DNA from 2 places in the Promicromonospora sukumoe genome. Region 2 is predicted to be linked to the other one. Evidence: predicted binding sites of a transcription regulator. Region 2 holds the regulator's gene; the other holds the start of a gene.

Region 1 (9,017 bases), on a different contig from region 2:
ACGCGTCACCGAAGTAGCCGATCGCGGCGCCGACCATGAGGCGGCCCTGGCTGTCCTTGGACGAGTTCGGGAACTGCTCGGACTTCACGAAGTCCTTGACCGTGATGAGCCCCGTGATGCGGCCGTCGGGGTCGATCAGCGGCAGGCGCTCCAGCTTGTGCTTGCGCAGCAGCAGCGTGGCGTCGTCCCGCGAGATGCCGGACGGGCCGGTGATCAGCGGCTGCGGCGTCATCACCTCGTCCACCTTGGTGGTGGCCCACTCGGCGACGGGCGTGAAGCGCAGGTCGCGGTTGGTGACCATGCCGATCAGCTTGTTCTCGGTGTCGACGACCGGGAAGCCCGAGATCCGGAACTGGCCCGCGAGGGTGTCGAGCTCCTCGAGCGTGGCGTCCGGGCCGATCGTGACGGGGTTCGTGATGATGCCGGTCTGCGTCCGCTTCACGAGGTCGACCTGGGTCGCCTGGTCCTCGATCGAGAGGTTGCGGTGCAGTACGCCGAGGCCACCCTGACGCGCCATGGCGATCGCCATGGCCGACTCGGTGACCGTGTCCATCGCCGCTGAGATCAGCGGGATCTTGAGCGAGATCTCGCGCGTCAGGCGAGACGTCGTGTCGATGTCCGACGGCGCCAGGTCGGAGTAACCCGGCAGCAGCAGGACGTCGTCATAGGTGAGCCCGAGGAAACCGAACGGGTCGCCCGGCGAGGTCTGGTCCGTCATGCAGCAAGTCTACGGCCGCCGCGACCGCAGATCTCGGCCGGGCAGTGGTACCGGCCCGAGGCGTGCGTCACCTCGCCTTGATGACGGCGAGCACCTCGTGCAGCAGGCCGGTGAACGAGCGCACCCGCTGCACCGTCGGCCCGAAGGGCAGCTCGGTGGCGGCGGCGTCGGCCCGCAGGCCCACGAAGATCGGCAGCTCCGGGTAGCTCTCGTTCACCGCGTGCACGACGTCGAGGTCCGGCTTGTTTTGCGTGGTCGCCAGCACGACCGCCGTCGGGCGGACCATGGTGACCAGCTCGACCGAGCGGTGGGTGCTCGCGGGACCGGTGACGATGCGCGCCATCGAGCCCTGGGCGGCCAGCGCCGCGGCGAGCGCGTGCGCCGAGAGCGGCACGACCTCGTCGGGGGCGGCGAACACCAGGACGATCTTGCGCATCCGGCTCGGGTGGTTGGCCGGCGGGCCGCCCGCCTCGACCATGACCCGCTCGAACTCCTCGATGTAGTGGCGGAGCGCGCGCAGGGCGGACGTCGCCAGCACCACCTCGGGCATCTCGCCCGGGCCCGCGAGGACCGTCCGCTCGGACAGCCGGAGCCAGGCCGGCTCGACGAGCTCGGTCCACCAGGTGGCGGGGTCGCCGTCCGGGCCGAGCACGAGCAGGTTGTCGCAGGCGGTCCGGCTGTACGCGAGGGCGGCGTCGACCAGGGCGGACACCCGTCCCGACGTCGGCGCCGGGGAGGCGGCCGACCGTGGGCCGCCGGGCGAGGCCGGGGCCCCGCCGCCGGTGGCGCCGCCGGGCAGGGCGCGCAGACGGGCACGGCCGCGGGGTTCCTCGGCCCGCTCGCCGCCCGGCGCCGGCGCGGGGTCGTCGTCCTCGTCCGTGTCGGCGGCCAGGGGGTCGTCGGTCTCGTCGTCGAGCTCGTCGTCGGCCTCGTCGTCCGGCACCTCGACGGTGCCGAGGAACTGCTCCTCGAAGTCCTCGTCGGCGTCGTCCGCCTCGCCCTCGACCTGCACCGCGGGCAGCGCCGGAGCGGTCCGGGTGGCGACCTCGAGCTCCGCGTCCCCCGCCTCGACGGCGGCACGGGCGGCGTCGACCGGGGCCACGCCCTCGAGGGTCAGCCGGCGCATCACGAGGAGCCGGGCGACGTCGTCCGGCGTGTAGCGGCGGTGTGATCCAGCGGTGCGGCCCGACGGGCCGAGGCCGTACCGCCGGTCCCAGGTACGCAGGGTCGCGGGAGCGACCCCGAGGCGCCGCGCGACGGCGGCGACAGCCAGTCCGGGGCTGGATGTACGTGACCCGCCCGAGTTCTGGGCGGGTCGCGAAGAAGTCATGGACTCGATTCTGCCGACCCGGCGGTCTCCGCGCCACTGCGAAACCCGGCGTGCCGCCGATCTAGGTGGATTTCGGTTCACATACATACAAAGCAGGTCAGTGCCGACCGGCTTCCCGCTGACCCGATTCAGTCCGCATGGCGCGAAATTGCCCCTTGAACAACTTCTGCACAACTTGTAGGTTGTTCGCCATGACGGAGATCTCGAGGCTTCCCGGTCCTGTGATGGAACTGTGGGAATGGCAGTACCAGGGCGCGTGCCGCGACGCGGACGACACCCTCTTCTTCCACCCCGAGGGTGAGCGCGGGTCGACCCGCCGCCGGCGCGCCGAGGCCGCCAAGGCGATCTGCCGCTCCTGCCCCGTGATGATGCAGTGCCGCGAGCAGTCGCTCCGCGTGCGCGAGCCGTACGGCGTGTGGGGCGGGCTCAGCGAGGACGAGCGCTCGGCGATCCTCGCCGGCAAGTCCGTCTCCGCCTGACCCGTTGCGCACCCGCTGCACAACTTCTGACGCGTAGCGCGTCATGCCCGTCTGACGCATGCCCTCCTCGACGCCGAGGCAGCGGCATCCCCGCCGAGCCGCCAGCCCGCGGTGACGCGGCGGAACACGTCGGCGCGCGACGTGGACGAAGCGAAGGCCCCGCACCGGACGGTGCGGGGCCTTCGTCTGTCTGACGTGGGCTGGGATCAGCCCACGACCACCGCGAGGACGTCGCGGGTCGAGAGCACCAGGTACTCCTCGCCCGCGTACTTGACCTCGGTACCGCCGTACTTGGAGTAGATCACCTTGTCACCGACGGCGACGTCCAGCGGCACACGGTTGCCGTTGTCGTCGATGCGGCCCTGACCCACGGCCAGGACCTCGCCCTCCTGGGGCTTCTCCTTGGCGGTGTCCGGGATGACCAGGCCGGAAGCGGTCGTGGTCTCGGCTTCGAGAGCCTTGACGACGATCCGGTCCTCGAGCGGCTTGATGGGGACCGACACGTCGGACCTCCTCTTTCGTGAGCGGATCGACTGATCAGCTGCGTGGTTGACTTAAGGGGCTCGAACGTTCGACGGTCCGCCGTCGTCGCGGGTGCCGGCGGGCACGAACGTCTGGGTCCTCCGCCGCGAGGCCCCGTTACCGAGATCCGCGGCGATGAACAACCCCAAATCTAGGTCGGCATTAGCACTCGGTCAAGGCGAGTGCCAATCGCGTGGAGTGGCTCACACGCCGCACGAGCGACATGCCGTCCGAACGTCGAAATCTCGCCATCTCGGCCAAAAGGTTCCGTCGGGCTACTCGTCACGACCTGGACAAACGTGGAAAGATCTTCCCATGGATGCGGCGATTCTGAGCAAACTCCTCAGCTCCGACGGCTGGGCTCTGCTTGCGGCTCTCCCGCCGTACGACGAGCGCGACGCCATGAAGACGGTGACGACCCTGCGCTCGCAAGGCGTCCCGGCGGACCTCGCGGCCGCCGTGGTCACCCAGTCCCGGCTGCGCGCCCGGGCGCGGGCCAAGTTCGGTGACTTCGCCGACGGGATGCTCTTCACCGCGCACGGCCTGGAGCAGGCCACGCGGCTGCTCGTCGCGGCGCTGCACGCCCGGCGGTACCTCGACGCGGGCGTCACGGCCCTCGCCGACCTCACCTGCGGGATCGGCGCCGACTCGCTCGCGTTCGCCGGGACGGGGCTCCGCGTCGTCGCCACCGACCTCGACGAGTGCACCGCCGCCATCGCGCGGTGGAACCTGCGCCACTTCCCCGAGGCGGACGTGCGGCACGCCGACGGCCTCTCGCTCGACCTGCGCGCCGAGGGCATCGAGGGTGTCTACGCCGATCCCGCCCGGCGCGTGCGCGGCGGGCAGGGCGGCCGCAGCCGCCGCATCTTCGACCCGCGGGCCTACGAGCCGCCGCTCGACGCCGTGTGGGCCCTGCGCGAGACCGTGCCCGCCGTCGGCATCAAGGTGGGGCCGGGCATCGCGCACGAGGGCCTGCCCGACGACGCCGAGACGCAGTGGGTCTCCGTCAACGGCGACGTGGTCGAGGTCGGGCTGTGGTTCGGCCCGCTCGCGCCCGACGGCCCCGGGCGCTCGGCGCTCGTCCTGCGCACCTTCACCGACGACGACGGCAAGGAGCACACCCTCAGCCGCACCGTGCGCGGCACGGGCGTGGAGCCCGACGTCGGCCCCGTCGGGCAGTACCTCTACGAGCCCGACGGCGCCGTCATCCGCGCGGGGCTCGTGGGCGAGGCGGCCGCCGAGCTGGGCGGGCGCCTCGTGGACCCGACCATCGCCTACGTCACCACCGACGAGGCCGCCGCACTCCCGTCCGCCAGGCCCGTCGACGCCGCGGGCGCGCCGGCGCCGGTCGCCACCGGCTACCGGGTGCTCGACACGATGCCGTTCGGCCTGAAGCGGCTCAAGTCCTACCTCCGCGACCGGAACGTCGGCCGCATCACGATCAAGAAGCGGGGCACCGCCGTCGTGCCCGAACAACTTCGCAAGCAGCTCGTGCTCACCGGAACCGAGGAGGCGACGATCGTGCTCACCCGTGTGTCAGGCAACCAACAGGTGCTCCTCGTCGAACCCCTGGGAGCCGTATGAGCTCGCCGGCCAGGCTCGGCTTCGGCGAGTCCCCGCGGTCGACCGTGGGGCTCGAGTGGGAGATCGGGCTCGTGGAGCCCGGCACCGCCGACCTGTGCCAGGCAGGTCCGGAGGTGCTTGAGGCGCTCGCGCGCGACGGCGGCAACCAGCGGAACGGCCCCGGGGGCCTCGCCCCGCACGTCACGGGCGAGTACATGAAGAACACCATCGAGCTGGTCAGCGGCGTGGGCCGGACCGTGGCCGAGGCCGGCGCCGACCTCACCACCGCGCTCGACCGCGTGCGGTCGGTGACCGATCCCCTCGGCCTCGACCTCATCGGGGGCGGCACGCACCCGTTCGCGCGGGCCGCCGACCAGGAGATCGGCGAGAAGGAGCGGTACGCCCGCATCCGCGAGCGCACCGGGGTGTGGGGCGCGCAGCTGATCATCTGGGGGCTGCACGTCCACGTCGGCATCGAGCACCGGGACAAGGCGCTGCCGCTGATGCGGGGCATGCTCAAGTACTTCCCGCACCTGCAGGCCCTGTCGGCCGGCTCGCCGTACTGGGCGGGCGAGCACTCGGGGTACGCCTCGAACCGGTCGCTGCTGTTCCAGCAGATCCCGAGCTCCGGCCTGCCGGTCGCGTTCCGCACCTGGGAGGAGCTGGAGGCGTACGCGGGCGACATGCTGCACATCGGCGCGGTCGAGGCGTTCAACGAGGTGCACTGGGACATCCGGCCGTCGCCGACGTTCGGCACGCTCGAGGTGCGGGTCTGCGACGGGCCGACCAACCTCACGGAGGCCCTCGCGCTCGGCGCGCTGGTGCACTGCCTCGTGGAGCACCTGTCCACACAGCTCGACCAGGGCCGGGACCTGGTCGAGCTACCGCCCTGGTACGTGGCCGAGAACAAGTTCCGCTCGGCCCGCTACGGGCTGGACGCCACGGTGATCCTCGACGCGCACGGCAACCAGGGGCCGGTCGTCGACGCGATCGGCAAGCTGCTCGTGGAGCTGGAGCCGGTCGCGCACCGCCTGGGCTGTGCGGCGGAGCTGGCCGGGGTGCGGGACATCCTGGTCACCGGGCCGTCCTACCTGCGGCAGGAGCGGGTCGCCGCGGCGCACGACGGCGACCTGGTGCCCGTGGCGCGCGCCATGATGGCGGAGATGCGGGCGGGGAGGCCGCTGCCCGGCTGACCCGCGTCAGATGACCTGCGCGGCGTCGTCGAAGCCCAGGCGCGGGGCGCGGGGGCGGGTGGTGTCGGCGCCGTCGGCCACGCTGACGTTGACGACGAGGAAGCCCTTCCAGCCGTTCTCGGCGAAGAACTCGGCGTCGATCTGGTCGTAGGTCCCGTGCATGGGGCCGGCGGCCAGGCCCGCGGCCCGCAGGCCGACGATCAGGTAGCCGGCCTGGAGCAGGGCGCTGGTGCGGGCCATCTCGGCGCGCGCCCCGGCGTCGCCGGCGAACATGTCGCGCGCGCCCGGGTTGTGCGGCATCAGGACGTCCATGTGCTCGTGGAAGTCGGTGTCGTACGCGAGCACGAGGGTGACGGGGGCGTTGGCGACGCGCTCCCGGTTGCCCTCCGGGACACGCTCGACGAGGCGCTGCCGGGCCTCCGGCGTGCGGACCACGAGCATGCGCAGCGGGCTGGTGTTCATCGCCGTCGGGCCCCACTTGACGAGGTCGTAGACGGCGGCGAGCTGCTCGTCGGTCACCTCCGCCTCGGCGAAGGTCGTCACGGTCCGCGCGGTGCGGAACAGGCGGTCGGCGGTGGCGTCGTCGATGGCGAGGACGGGAGCCTCAAGAACGGTGTCGGTCATACGCGCGACAACAAGGTTGCCCCGAGCGATAGTTCCAGATTCAACCGTGACGTCGCGCACGTCGGCGCGTCACACCGCCACGGTTCCACGCCCATCGGCCCCGAAGAACTAGGCTGGAGCACATGGCAGATCCACTGGTGCTCGGTATCGAGACCTCCTGCGACGAGACCGGCGTCGCGCTGGTCCGCGGAAACGACCTGCTGGTCGACGCGGTGGCCAGCTCGATGGAGGAGCACGCTCGCTACGGCGGCATCATCCCGGAGGTCGCCAGCCGCGCCCACCTCGAGGCGATGATCCCCACGATCCAGAAGGCCCTGGGCGAGGCCGACGTCGACCTGTCCGAGGTCGACGCGATCGCGGTCACCGCCGGCCCCGGCCTCGTCGGGCCGCTCACGATCGGCGCGTCCGCGGCGAAGGCCCTGTCCATCGGCCTGAACAAGCCGCTGTACGGCGTGAACCACGTGATCGGCCACGCGTGCGTGGACCAGCTCGTGGACGGCCCGCTGCCGGAGCGGGCGATGGCGCTCGTGGTCAGCGGCGGCCACAGCTCGCTGCTGCTGGTCGACGACATCGCCACGGACGTCACCGAGCTCGGCTCCACCCTGGACGACGCCGCGGGCGAGGCCTTCGACAAGGTCGGCCGCCTGCTGGGCCTCCCCTACCCCGGCGGCCCGCACATCGACCGCCTCGCGCGCGAGGGCGACCCCACGGCGATCCGGTTCCCCCGCGGCCTCACGGCGGCGAAGGACCAGGCCAAGCACGCCTACGACTTCTCGTTCTCCGGCCTCAAGACGGCGGTGGCCCGCTGGGTCGAGGCCCGCACGGACGCCGGCCAGGAGATCCCCGTGCACGACGTCGCGGCGTCGTTCGCCGAGGCCGTCGCCGACGTGCTGACCGCCAAGACGATCGCGGCCTGCCACAAGCACGGCGTCGACACGCTCGTGGTCGGCGGCGGGTTCTCCGCCAACAGCCAGCTCCGCGAGATGGCGGCCAAGCGCTGCGCCGAGGCCGGGATCGACCTGCGCATCCCGCCGATCCGGTACTGCACCGACAACGGCGCGATGATCGCGGCGCTCGGCTCCGCCGTCGTCCGCGCCGGGGTGGCCCCGAGCAACCTGGACATCCCGGTCGACTCGTCCATGCCGCTCACCACGATCACCGTCTGACCCACCCCGGCCTCGCTGAGTGCGGGATTTTCGCCCTACTGACGCGCTGAAAAGGGCGAATATCCCGCACTCAACGGGGCTGGGGGCTCTACGCTGCCTCCCGTGTGGGTCAGAACACTGGAGAAGCTCGAGCCCGTCCCCGTCATCGACACGGCCCGGCGGCTGCGCGACCGCATCGGCGCGCGGTTCCCCGACCGCGGCATCCACCTCGTGGCCCAGGAGCTCGTGGCCCTGACCGAGCAGGTCAGGGACACCTCCGCCGGGACCCGACGGCGTAGCCGTCTGGTGCAGGCCGGTTCGCGCGTCCTGATCGCCCTCGTGGTGCTCGTGGCGCTGGTCGCGTTCGGCTTCGCCGTCGAGGCCGCCGGCACCGAGGCGCCGGACAACGGCCTCGACTGGCTGCCGCTCATCGAGAGCGCGGTCAACGACATCGTGTTCGTCGCCGTCGCCGTCGTGGTGCTGCACTCGGTGCCGCAGCGGGTGCAGCGCTCCGACCTGCTCGCCAAGCTGCACCGGCTGCGCTCCCTGGCGCACATCATCGACATGCACCAGCTCACCAAGGAGCCGGAGATCCTGCGAGACGCGTTCGCGGGCGAGTCGGAGAACAACGACGTCGACCTGACGCCGGAGCAGATCGAGTACTACCTGGAGTACTGCACCGAGCTGCTGTCGATCGTGGGCAAGGCGGCGGCGCTGTGCGCCGAGGAGTCGCAGGACGACATCGTGCTGAACACGGTCTCGACCATCGAGTCGCTGACGCTCGGCATGGCCCGCAAGGTGTGGCAGAAGATCCTCGTGCTCAACGAGGTCAGCCCGACGCCCTGACGGATCGGCCCACCGCGACCGGCCGCGCGGGGTCGTTCGACCACTGCGACCACGAGCCCGGGTACAGCACCGCGTCGACGCCGGCGATCGCCAGTGCCGCGACCTGGTGCGCCGCCGTGACGCCCGATCCGCAGTACACCCCGACGACGCCGGAACCACCGCTGGTCGAGCCTGTCGAGACCCCCAGCGCCCCGAACCGCCGCCGCAGGTCCCCGGTCGGCAGGAACCGGCCGTCGGGGCCCAGGTTCTCGACGGTCGGCGCGCTGACGGCGCCCGGCACGTGCCCGGCCTGCGGGTCGACGGGCTCCACCTCGCCGCGGTACCGCTCGGCCGCGCGGGCGTCCAGGAGCACGCCGGCGCCGTCGGCCAGCTCGGCCGCGCCGTCGGCGTCGACGACGGGCATCCCGCCGGGCCGCACGACGACGTCGCCCGGCTCGGGCGTGACGTCACCGGGTTCGACGGCGAGCCCCTCCGCGGTCCAGGCGGCGAGGCCGCCGTCGAGGATGCGCACCTCGTCCACGCCGAAGTACCGGAGCAGCCACCAGGCGCGGGCGGCGGACGTGCCGCCGACGGAGTCGTAGACGACGACGCGCGAGC
Region 2 (9,017 bases):
CCGCCGGCTCACCGGCGGCCCGGTCGCGGCCATCGGGGCCGGCCCCGCGCCGGCCGGTCCCGCCCCGGCGGGCCCCGCCGTGGCCTGACGCCCGGCCGCGAGACGCTCGCGACACGGTCGCGAGACACAAGAACGACCATGCACCTGCTGCCGGTCCCGGACTCCGGCCGGCAGCAGGTGCATGGTCGTTCTGCGTCGCGCTGGTCCTACTTGATGAAGCGGATGTTCACCGGGTAGCGGTAGGGCGCGCCCTTACCGTTGGCGACGGCCGCCAGGATCATGAACACGATCGCGGCGATGAACGCCAGGTACACGATCCCGCCGATACCGAACGTGATGCCGGTGATGATCGCGGCGGCGACCTGCGCGATGGCCATGGTGATCTGGAAGTTCAGGGACTCCTTGGCCTCCTGGTCGACGAACCGGCTGCGGTCCTTGAGGACCAGCCAGATCACCAGGGGCGCGATGAACGACAGGAGGAACGGGCCGACCTGGGCCAGCACGGTCCACATGCGCTCGTCCGACGGCGTGAGCGGCTGCGGCTGGTACTGGCCGCTGTAGGCGGGGCCCGCCTGCGGGGGACCCTGGTAGGGCGACTGCCCGGGCTGCGGGTTGGGCGTCCCGTAGGCGGGGCCGTCCTGCGGCTGCGGGGCTGCGGGGCCGGGCGTCGGCTGCTGCGGCGCCGGGCCGGGCTGCTGAGGAGACTGCGGCTCCTGCGGGTTTTCGGACATATGCCCAACCGTAGAGGCTGCGCCTTACGAGATGGTCACGAAATCGATAAGTTCTTCGACACGTCCCAGCAGGGCGGGATCGAGGTCCCGGAAGTCGCGCACGGTGCCCAGGATGCGCTGCCAGCCACGGGCGACGTCTGCCTGCGTCTCCGCAGGCCAACCCAGGGAACGCAGGATGCCGAGCTTCCACTCGGTGCCGCGGTCGATCACGGGCCAGCGCTCCAGCCCGAGCCGCTCGGCGCGCACCGCCTGCCACACGTCCACATAGGGGTGGCCCAGCACCAGGACGGTGCCCGTCGGGACGGTGCGCAGCGCCTCGTCGGTGAGCCGCTGCTCCTTCGAGCCGGGCACCAGGTGGTCCACCAGCACGCCGACCCGGCGCTCGGCGTCGGGCCCGAACTCGGCGAGGCGTTCGGCGAGGTGGTCCACGCCGTCGAGCATCTCGACGACGACGCCCTCGACCCGCAGGTCGTCGCCCCAGACCTTCTCCACGAGCTCGGCGTCGTGCTTGCCCTCGACCCAGATGCGGCTGCCGCGGGCCACGCGCGCGCGGGCGCCGTGCACCGCGACGGAGCCGGAGGCCGTGCGTGTGGGCTGCGCGGGGGCGCGGTTCACGACGGGCGCGGTGAGCACGACGGGCTTGCCCTCGACCCAGAACCCCGGGCCGAGCGGGAAGGTGCGGGTGCGGCCGCGCCGGTCCTCCAGGACGACGACGTGCATGCCGCCCGACTTCTCGACGCGCACGATCGCGCCCACCCAGCCCGTCTCGACCTCCTCGACCACGAGGCCCAGCTCGGCGGGCGTGGGCTGCGACGTCGGCCGCCGCCCTCGCTGCGCGCCGGGAAACTGGGGGGAGAGCACGTCGGACCCATACCGTTCGTCGACCACCCGGTGAGCCTAGGTCGCCCCCCTCGCTGAGTGCTGGATATTCGCCCCTCCGGAGTGTCATCCAGGGCGAATATCCAGCACTCAACGAGGGGGGCGGGGTTTGCGCGGTGCCCGGCACGGTCAGGCGGCGCGCGGGCGGATGGCGTCGGCCGCCTTGGCTCGGCTCGCGCGCTCGGCGGTGCGCCGAGCGGCGGCCTGCCGGCGGGCGGCGTCCTTCTGCTCGCGGGCCATGCGGGCCCGCTCGTTGCGCTGGTCGAGCTCCCGCTCGTTGCGGCGGTACTCGGCGTAGTCCGAAAAGCCGAACATGGTGGTTCCTCCTGGTGTCGCCCCGGCCACTCGCCGGCGGTGATTCCAGGTTTGTCTGTGAGGTACGTCGCCCGGATCGGGCGGTCGCCGCATCTTTCGCGACGGGTTCGTGCCACGGGCTGGGCGCGCCTAAGGCATCGCCCTATGCTCGGTGCTCAGCCGTCGGCGAACGGTAGGACGCGCAGGTCAGCGGCGGGTTCTGCCGGGCAGGACCGGGTGTGCGGTACGGGCGGCGCCGCCGTGCGGCGGGTCGGGGACCCGGCCGGTCGCGCACGCCGCGTAGGATTGGCACTCGGTCGGTGAGAGTGCTGGAAGGCAGTGTCGGAGAGCGGGCCGGAACCCGGGTACACGTCCCGGACGTTCTACCTGGGGACGGAGGTGAGCGCGGTGAGCGAGGAACGCAGGCTCGATGTCCTGCGGGCGATCGTGGAGGACTATGTCCGCACGCGTGAACCCGTCGGCTCGCGCATCCTGACGGAGCGCCACCAGCTCGGCGTATCGCCCGCCACCGTGCGCAACGACATGGCGGCACTGGAGGAGGCCGGGCTCATCGCCCAGCCCCACACGTCCGCCGGTCGCATCCCCACCGACAAGGGCTACCGCCTCTTCGTCGACCAGCTCGCGGAGGTGCGGCCCCTGTCCGTGCCCCAGCGGCGCGCCATCGAGACGTTCCTGTCCCAGGCCGTCGACCTGGACGACGTCGTGGCGCGCGCCGGGCGGCTCATCGCCCAGCTCACCGGGCAGGTCGCCGTCGTGCAGTACCCGTCGCTGCGCCGGTCCGGGCTGCGGCACCTGGAGCTCGTGCCCACGGCCGAGGGCCGGCTCCTCGTCGTCGTCATCACGGACACCGGCCGGGTGGAGCAGCGCTTCCTCGACGTCCCCGTCGACCTGGACGACGGGACGCTCGGCGAGCTGCGCGCCCGCCTGAACGCCGCGACCGCCGGCCGCCGCCTCGCCGACATCGGCGACGCGTTCGCCGGCGTCGCCGAGGCCATGGCGCCCGAGCACCGGCCGCTGGCGACCGCCGTGGCCGAGGTGGTCACCGCCGCGCTCGGCGAGGAGAGCGAGGAACGCATCGTGCTGACCGGCCAGGCCAACCTGGCGCGGTCGAGCATGCGGTTCGAGCAGGGGCTGCGGCCCGTCCTGGAGGCGCTCGAGGAGCAGGTCGTCCTGCTCGGTCTCCTCACCGACATGACCGACGACGCCGGGGTGGCGGTGAGCATCGGCCACGAGAACCGGCTGGCGGGACTGGCGGAGACCTCCGTCGTCACGTCCGGCTACGGCTCGTCCGACGGCGACACCGTCGCGATCCTGAGCTCGATCGGCCCCACCCGTATGGACTATCCGGGCACCATCGCCGCGGTGCGCGCCGTCGCGCGCTACCTGTCACGAGTGCTGCCCAGCTAGATACTCAACTCATCACGAAGAGAGACCTGTGACCGACTACTACGAGATTCTCGGTGTTCCGCGCGACGCCTCGCCCGAGCAGATCAAGAAGGCATACCGCAAGCTCGCCCGTGAGCTGCACCCGGACGTGGCCGGCGACGTGGGCGAGGACCGGTTCAAGGACGTCGCGCGCGCGTACGAGGTGCTCTCCAACCCCGACAAGCGCCAGCAGTACGACATGGGCGTGGACCCCACGTCCCCCGGTGGCGGCGCGGGCGGCGGCTTCGGCGCCGGGTTCGGGTTCCAGGACATCTTCGAGACCTTCTTCGGCGGCGGGCAGCCGACCGGGCCGGTCCCGCGCGCCCGGCGCGGCAACGACGCGCTCGTGCGCCTCGACCTCGACCTCGCCGAGGCCGTGTTCGGCGCCAAGCGCGAGATCCAGGTCGACACCGCGGTGGTCTGCAACACCTGCGGTGGCGACGGCGCGCGGCCGGGCACCCACGCCCGCACCTGTGACGTCTGCCAGGGCCGCGGCTCCGTGCAGCGCGTCGCCCGCTCGTTCCTCGGCCAGGTCATGACCAACCAGCCGTGCTCCGCCTGCGGCGGCTTCGGCACCGTGATCCCCGAGCCCTGCACCGACTGCTCCGGCGAGGGCCGGGTGCGGTCGCGCCGCACCATCTCGGTGAACGTGCCCGCGGGCGTCGACACCGGCACGCGCATCAAGCTCTCCGCGCAGGGCGAGGTGGGCCCCGGCGGCGGCCCCGCCGGCGACCTGTACGTCGAGATCCGCGAGCGCGCGCACGACACGTTCGTGCGGCGCGGCGACGAGCTGCACTGCACCCTCCAGGTGCCGATGACGGCGGCGGCGCTCGGCACCGTGCTCGAGCTCGACACCCTCGACGGCCTGCAGGAGATCGACCTGCGCCCGGGCACGCAGCCCGGCCAGGTCATGACCCTCAAGGGCCTGGGCGTCGGGCACCTGCACTCCAGCGGGCGCGGCGACCTCAACGTGCACATCGAGGTCCATGTGCCCACGTCGCTGGACGAGGAGCAGACCGCGCTCATGCAGCAGCTCGCCACGCTCCGCGGCGAGGAGCGGCCCGAGCCGCGTCTCGCGACGGTCCAGGGCGGCGTCTTCTCGCGCCTGCGCGACAAGCTCAGCGGGCGCTGACCCCGCGGCCATGAGCGCGCCAGTCTTTCTCGCGGAGGCGTCCGCCGCCCATCCGCTGTCCGGGTACGCCGCGGGCGCGGTGTACGTGCTCGACGGCGCCGAGGGCCGGCACGCCGGTGTGGTCCAGCGGCGCGGTCCGGGGGAGCGCATCGACGTCGTCGACGGCGCGGGCGTCCGCCTGCGGACCGTCGTCGAGAGCGTGCAGGGCGCCGAGGTGCACCTGCGCGTCGAGCAGGCCGACGTCGAGCCTGTGCCCGACGTCGTCGTCACGCTCGTCCAGGCTCTCGCCAAGGGCGACCGCGACGAGATGGCCATCGAGGCCGCGACCGAGACCGGCGCGGACGCGATCATCCCGTGGCAGGCCGAACGGTCCGTCGTGGTGTGGCGCGGCGACCGCGCGGCGAAGTCGCGGGCCCGCTGGGTCAGCACCGTGCGGGCCGCGACCAAGCAGGCCCGCCGGGCGCGCATCCCCGCCGTCGACGTGCCGCTGAGCAGCAAGCAGCTCGCCGCCCGGACCCGTGAGGTCGTCGCGGCGGGCGGCGCCGTCGTCGTGCTGCACGAGGAGGCGACGGCCGGCCTCGCGTCGGTCGCGCTGCCCGACGCCGGCCCCCTGCTTCTCGTCGTCGGCCCCGAGGGCGGCATCTCCGAGACGGAGGTCGCCCTGCTCACGGAGGCGGGCGCCACCACGGCCCGCCTAGGCCCCCACGTCCTGCGTACGTCCACGGCGGGCCCGATAGCGATCGCCCTGCTGAGCGAACGCCTGGGCCGCTGGTAACCCCCACGCGAAACAGTTGAGTGCTGGGTATTTGCGGGTTTCCGACCCGGAAACCCGCAAATACCCAGCACTCAACGAGTGGGGTCAGTTGCGGACTATGAACTCCACGCGGCGGTTCTTCTCCAGGTCCTCGAACGTGCGCGGGACGACCAGCGGGTCCGACTCGCCGAAGCCCTTCCACGTCAGCCGGTCGCGCTCGACGCCCAGGTCCACCAGCTCGTCCACGACCTGCTCCGCGCGGCGCTCGCTGAGCCGCTGGTTGTGCTCGTCGCTGCCCACCGAGTCGGTGTGGCCCTCGACGCGTACCTCGACCTCCGGGTGCTCCGCGAGCACCTCCGCGGCCTCCCGCACCACGCGACGGCCGTCCTTGGTCAGCCGGGCGCTGTCCGTGACGAACGTGATGTTCGGGATCTCGACGAGGTCCTCCTGCGCCTGCTCCCGCTCCTCGCGGGTCGGCTCGCGCTTGGGCTCGTCCTTGTCGTCGTCCTTGTCGTCGGCGGCATCGTCGGTCGCGCCGTCCGTCGCCTCGTCCTCGGTCGCCTCGTCGTCGCTCGTCCCGTCGCCCGACGTCGCCTCGCTCGCCTCGGGCGACGCGATCGCGTCGGCCAGGGCGTCCGTCGCGGCGTCGGTGACGTCGTCGGTCTCGTCCTCGGTCTCCGCCGGCTCCGCGGCCTCCGCGGGGCCGGGCTCGCCCGAGACCAGGCCGTCCGGCCCGTAGGCCGCGGCGGTCCGGACGCCGGTCACCCCGCCGACGACCTCCGCGGCGGTCAGCGCCTCCGCGTCGCTCGGCGCGGTCACGTCGGCGTCGCGGCCCGCGAACCGGACGTCCGCGCCCTCGATGCCCGCGGCGGAGAGGGCCCCCTGCGCGCTCTCCGTCAGCGTGGTCTCGATGTGCTCACGGAACCCCGTGTTCTGGACGCTCGACAGGGCGCCCAGGCCGAGGACCACGATGATCACCGGCGGGAGCACGACCTTCAGGTTCATGCCTTCACCTCGGACTGCGTGGGCTCGTCGTCCTCAGACTTCTCGGCCCCGGCGCTCTCGGCCTCGCTGCTCTCGTCAGCCTCGGCGGCCTCGGCCTTCGCCTCGTCCTCGGCGATCGCCTCGGCCTTGGCCGCGGTGCCCTCGACCTCGTCGACGTCCGTGTAGTCGACGTCCTTGCGGAACTTGGCGGCGCGGTCCTGGCCGCCGATGAGGTAGTCCTGGAACTCCTGCAGGCCGGTCTCGTCGCCGTCGGCCAGGTACTGGGCCTGGTCGGCCCAGCTCGCGGCCGCCGGGGCGAACGTGATGCCGCCCGTGGCGAGCGCCGCGCGCAGCTCGTCCTCGCTCGCGGCGGCGATCTTCGCGTAGGTCGTGAAGCCGGCGGCGTGAAGCGTGGACTCGATCTTGGGGCCGATGCCCTCGATGCGCTGCAGGTCCTGCGGCTCGGGCTCCGGGGCGGGCTCGGGCTCCGGCTCGACGACGGGCGCCGCCGCGGCCTCCGCCTCGTCCTGCGCGAGCGCGGCGGCCTTGGCGGCTGCGCCCTCGATCTCGTCGACGTCGGTGTAGTCGACGTTCTCGTTGAACTTCGCGCGCCGCTCCTGGCCGCCGATGAGGTAGTCCTGGTACTCCTTGAGGCCGTCCTCGTCGCCGTCCACCAGGTACTGGGCCTGGTCGGCCCAGGTCGTGGCGGCCGGCGCGAACGTGATGCCGCTCGCGGTCAGGGCCGCGCGCAGGTCGTCCTCGCTCGCCGCGGCGACCTTGGCGTACGTCGTGTAGCCGGCAGCCTGCAGGGCCGCCTCGATCTTGGGGCCGATGCCCTCGATGCGCTGCAGGTCCTGCGGCTCGGGCTCCGGCGTGGGCTCGGGCTCCGGCACGACGACGGCCGCGGCCGCGGCGGCCGCCTCGTCCTCGGCGAGCGCGGCGGCCTTAGCGGCTGCGCCCTCGATCTCGTCGACGTCGGTGTAGTCGACGTTCTCGTTGAACTTCGCGCGCCGCTCCTGGCCGCCCACGAGGTAGTCCTGGTACTCCTCCAGGCCCTTCGCGTCGTTGTCCACGAGGTACTGCGCCTGGTCGGCCCAGCTCGCGGCCGCCGGGGCGAACTTGATGCCCTGGCCCGCGACGGCCTCCCGGAGCTCGGCCTCGGTCGCGCCCGCGATCTTCGCGTACGTGGTGTAGCCGGCCGCCTTCAGCGCCGCGGCGATCTTCGGGCCGACGCCCTCCAGACGCTGCAGATCGTCCGCGGCCTCGGCGGCCTCGGGCACGACGGCGGTCTCGGCGTCGCCCCCGGCCTCGAGCCGTGCCGCGGCCTGCGCGGCGGCAGCCTCGGCGGCCTCGCGCGCGACGGCCTCCGCCTCGGCGACGACGTCGGACTCGGCGGACGTGACCTCGTCCTCCGCGCCCTGCTCCTTCGTGGCGTCCTGCTTCGCGTCCGCGGCCTCGGTGTCACCGGCCCCGTCGGTCGCGTCGGCACCCGCGCCGGAGTTCCCGTCCGTCGCCTCGTCGGCCTTGTCGGCGCCCGCGCCGGCGATGCTCTCGGCGTCGGCCTTCGCGCCGTCGTTCTCGCCAGCAGTAGCGGAAGTCGCCGCCGCGGTCCCGGCGGTCGCGGCAGCGAGGGCGGGCACCGCCTCGGCGTCCGCCTTCTCCGCCTCAGCCGGCTCCGCCTCAGCCGGCTCCGCCTCAACAGACTCCGCCTCAGCGGTCCCGGCCGCGTCCGCCTTGGCGGCACCAGTCCCGCCGTCCGCGCTCGCCTCGTCGCCCGAGGCCTCCGTGGCAGCCGAGGAAGCACCGGCCGAACGCGCGGCGGCCTCGGCCTTCTCCGCGGTGTGCTTGCCCCTGGCGCGGCGGCCCCAGACGACCCAGCCGATCCAGATGCCGATCGCGAGGCCGATCAGGGCCGCGATGATGATGAATGCGAGCGATTGGGCGATGAACCAACCCACGCGAACCTCCAGGTGAAAGCAGAGTGTGAAGTGAGGGCGACCGACGGGACCCGCGAGGTTGGACGGCGACTAAACGCTGCCTCAGTACCCCAATCTCCATCGAACGCCGCAAACTCTCCCACATCCCCTTCACCCGGGCATTTCGAGCCAGGTAACGGGACGGGAACATCACGGAGCGTCGTCCAAAGCACCGTCCAAACCGCCCCGGACGCCTGCGGGCGCGAGCCACGGACCCCCGCCGGTAGCCTGCCGACATGACGAGTACCGACAGCCCCGACTGCCTCTTCTGCAAGATCGTCGCGGGGGACATCCCGGCCGACGTCGTCGCGTCGTCGGACACCGCCATCGCCTTCCGGGACATCGCGCCCAAGGCGCCGGTGCACGTCCTCGTGGTGCCCAAGGAGCACTACCCGGACGTGCCCGCGTTCGCGGCGTCGGACCCCGAGGGCCTCGCGAGCCTGATCGCGCTGGCGGACGGCGTGGCCTCCGAGGTGGCCGACGGCCAGTACCGCCTGGTCTTCAACACCGGGCCCAAGGCCGGCCAGAGCGTGTTCCACGTGCACGCCCACCTGCTCGCCGGTGCCGACCTCCCCGGGTTTGCCTGAACCTCCCCTCGACGCGGTACGGGAAAGACCGTGGCGTGACCCGGTCCTGTCGATAGGATGAGGCTGTCGTCATCCCTACCGCATAAGGAGCGGATCGGCCCCGCGGGGCCGGCTCATGACAACTTCGTCCAGCACACAGTCCCAGACCCGGATCGAGCACAAGATCGTCGTCCCGGCCCACATCCCGACGGTCGCGCTCCTCGGGAGCCGGGACTCGGTGCTGCGGGCCGTCGA

What was found. The regulator HrcA, encoded in region 2, represses chaperone genes, less so after heat shock. The targets are predictions, from matches to a motif close to TTNGCACTCGNNNNNNNCGAGTGCNAA.
Region 1: a site for HrcA is predicted at 3,212-3,238, ahead of groES (co-chaperone GroES). Genes of this name have one in related genera too.

Annotation. Positions count from the first base shown of each region.
Region 1 is NZ_JACGWV010000003.1:729,953-738,969, reverse strand. It holds gene guaB (IMP dehydrogenase) at 1-718, opposite strand, end outside; gene FHX71_RS29585 (MerR family transcriptional regulator) at 786-2,048, opposite strand; gene FHX71_RS27360 (WhiB family transcriptional regulator) at 2,240-2,527, shown strand; gene groES (co-chaperone GroES) at 2,734-3,030, opposite strand; gene FHX71_RS27350 (class I SAM-dependent methyltransferase) at 3,365-4,633, shown strand; gene FHX71_RS27345 (glutamate--cysteine ligase) at 4,630-5,805, shown strand; gene FHX71_RS27340 (malonic semialdehyde reductase) at 5,812-6,429, opposite strand; gene tsaD (tRNA (adenosine(37)-N6)-threonylcarbamoyltransferase complex transferase subunit TsaD) at 6,552-7,595, shown strand; gene FHX71_RS27330 (hypothetical protein) at 7,698-8,420, shown strand; gene FHX71_RS27325 (sulfurtransferase) at 8,404-9,017, opposite strand, start outside.
Region 2 is NZ_JACGWV010000002.1:21,989-31,005, reverse strand. It holds gene FHX71_RS17385 (DUF2189 domain-containing protein) at 1-88, shown strand, start outside; gene FHX71_RS17380 (DUF4870 domain-containing protein) at 207-731, opposite strand; gene FHX71_RS17375 (DUF3097 domain-containing protein) at 756-1,619, opposite strand; gene FHX71_RS17370 (hypothetical protein) at 1,740-1,925, opposite strand; gene hrcA (heat-inducible transcriptional repressor HrcA) at 2,313-3,332, shown strand; gene dnaJ (molecular chaperone DnaJ) at 3,361-4,482, shown strand; gene FHX71_RS17355 (16S rRNA (uracil(1498)-N(3))-methyltransferase) at 4,493-5,257, shown strand; gene FHX71_RS17350 (OmpA family protein) at 5,342-6,241, opposite strand; gene FHX71_RS30120 (helix-hairpin-helix domain-containing protein) at 6,238-8,178, opposite strand; gene FHX71_RS17340 (histidine triad nucleotide-binding protein) at 8,433-8,783, shown strand; gene FHX71_RS17335 (PhoH family protein) at 8,899-9,017, shown strand, end outside.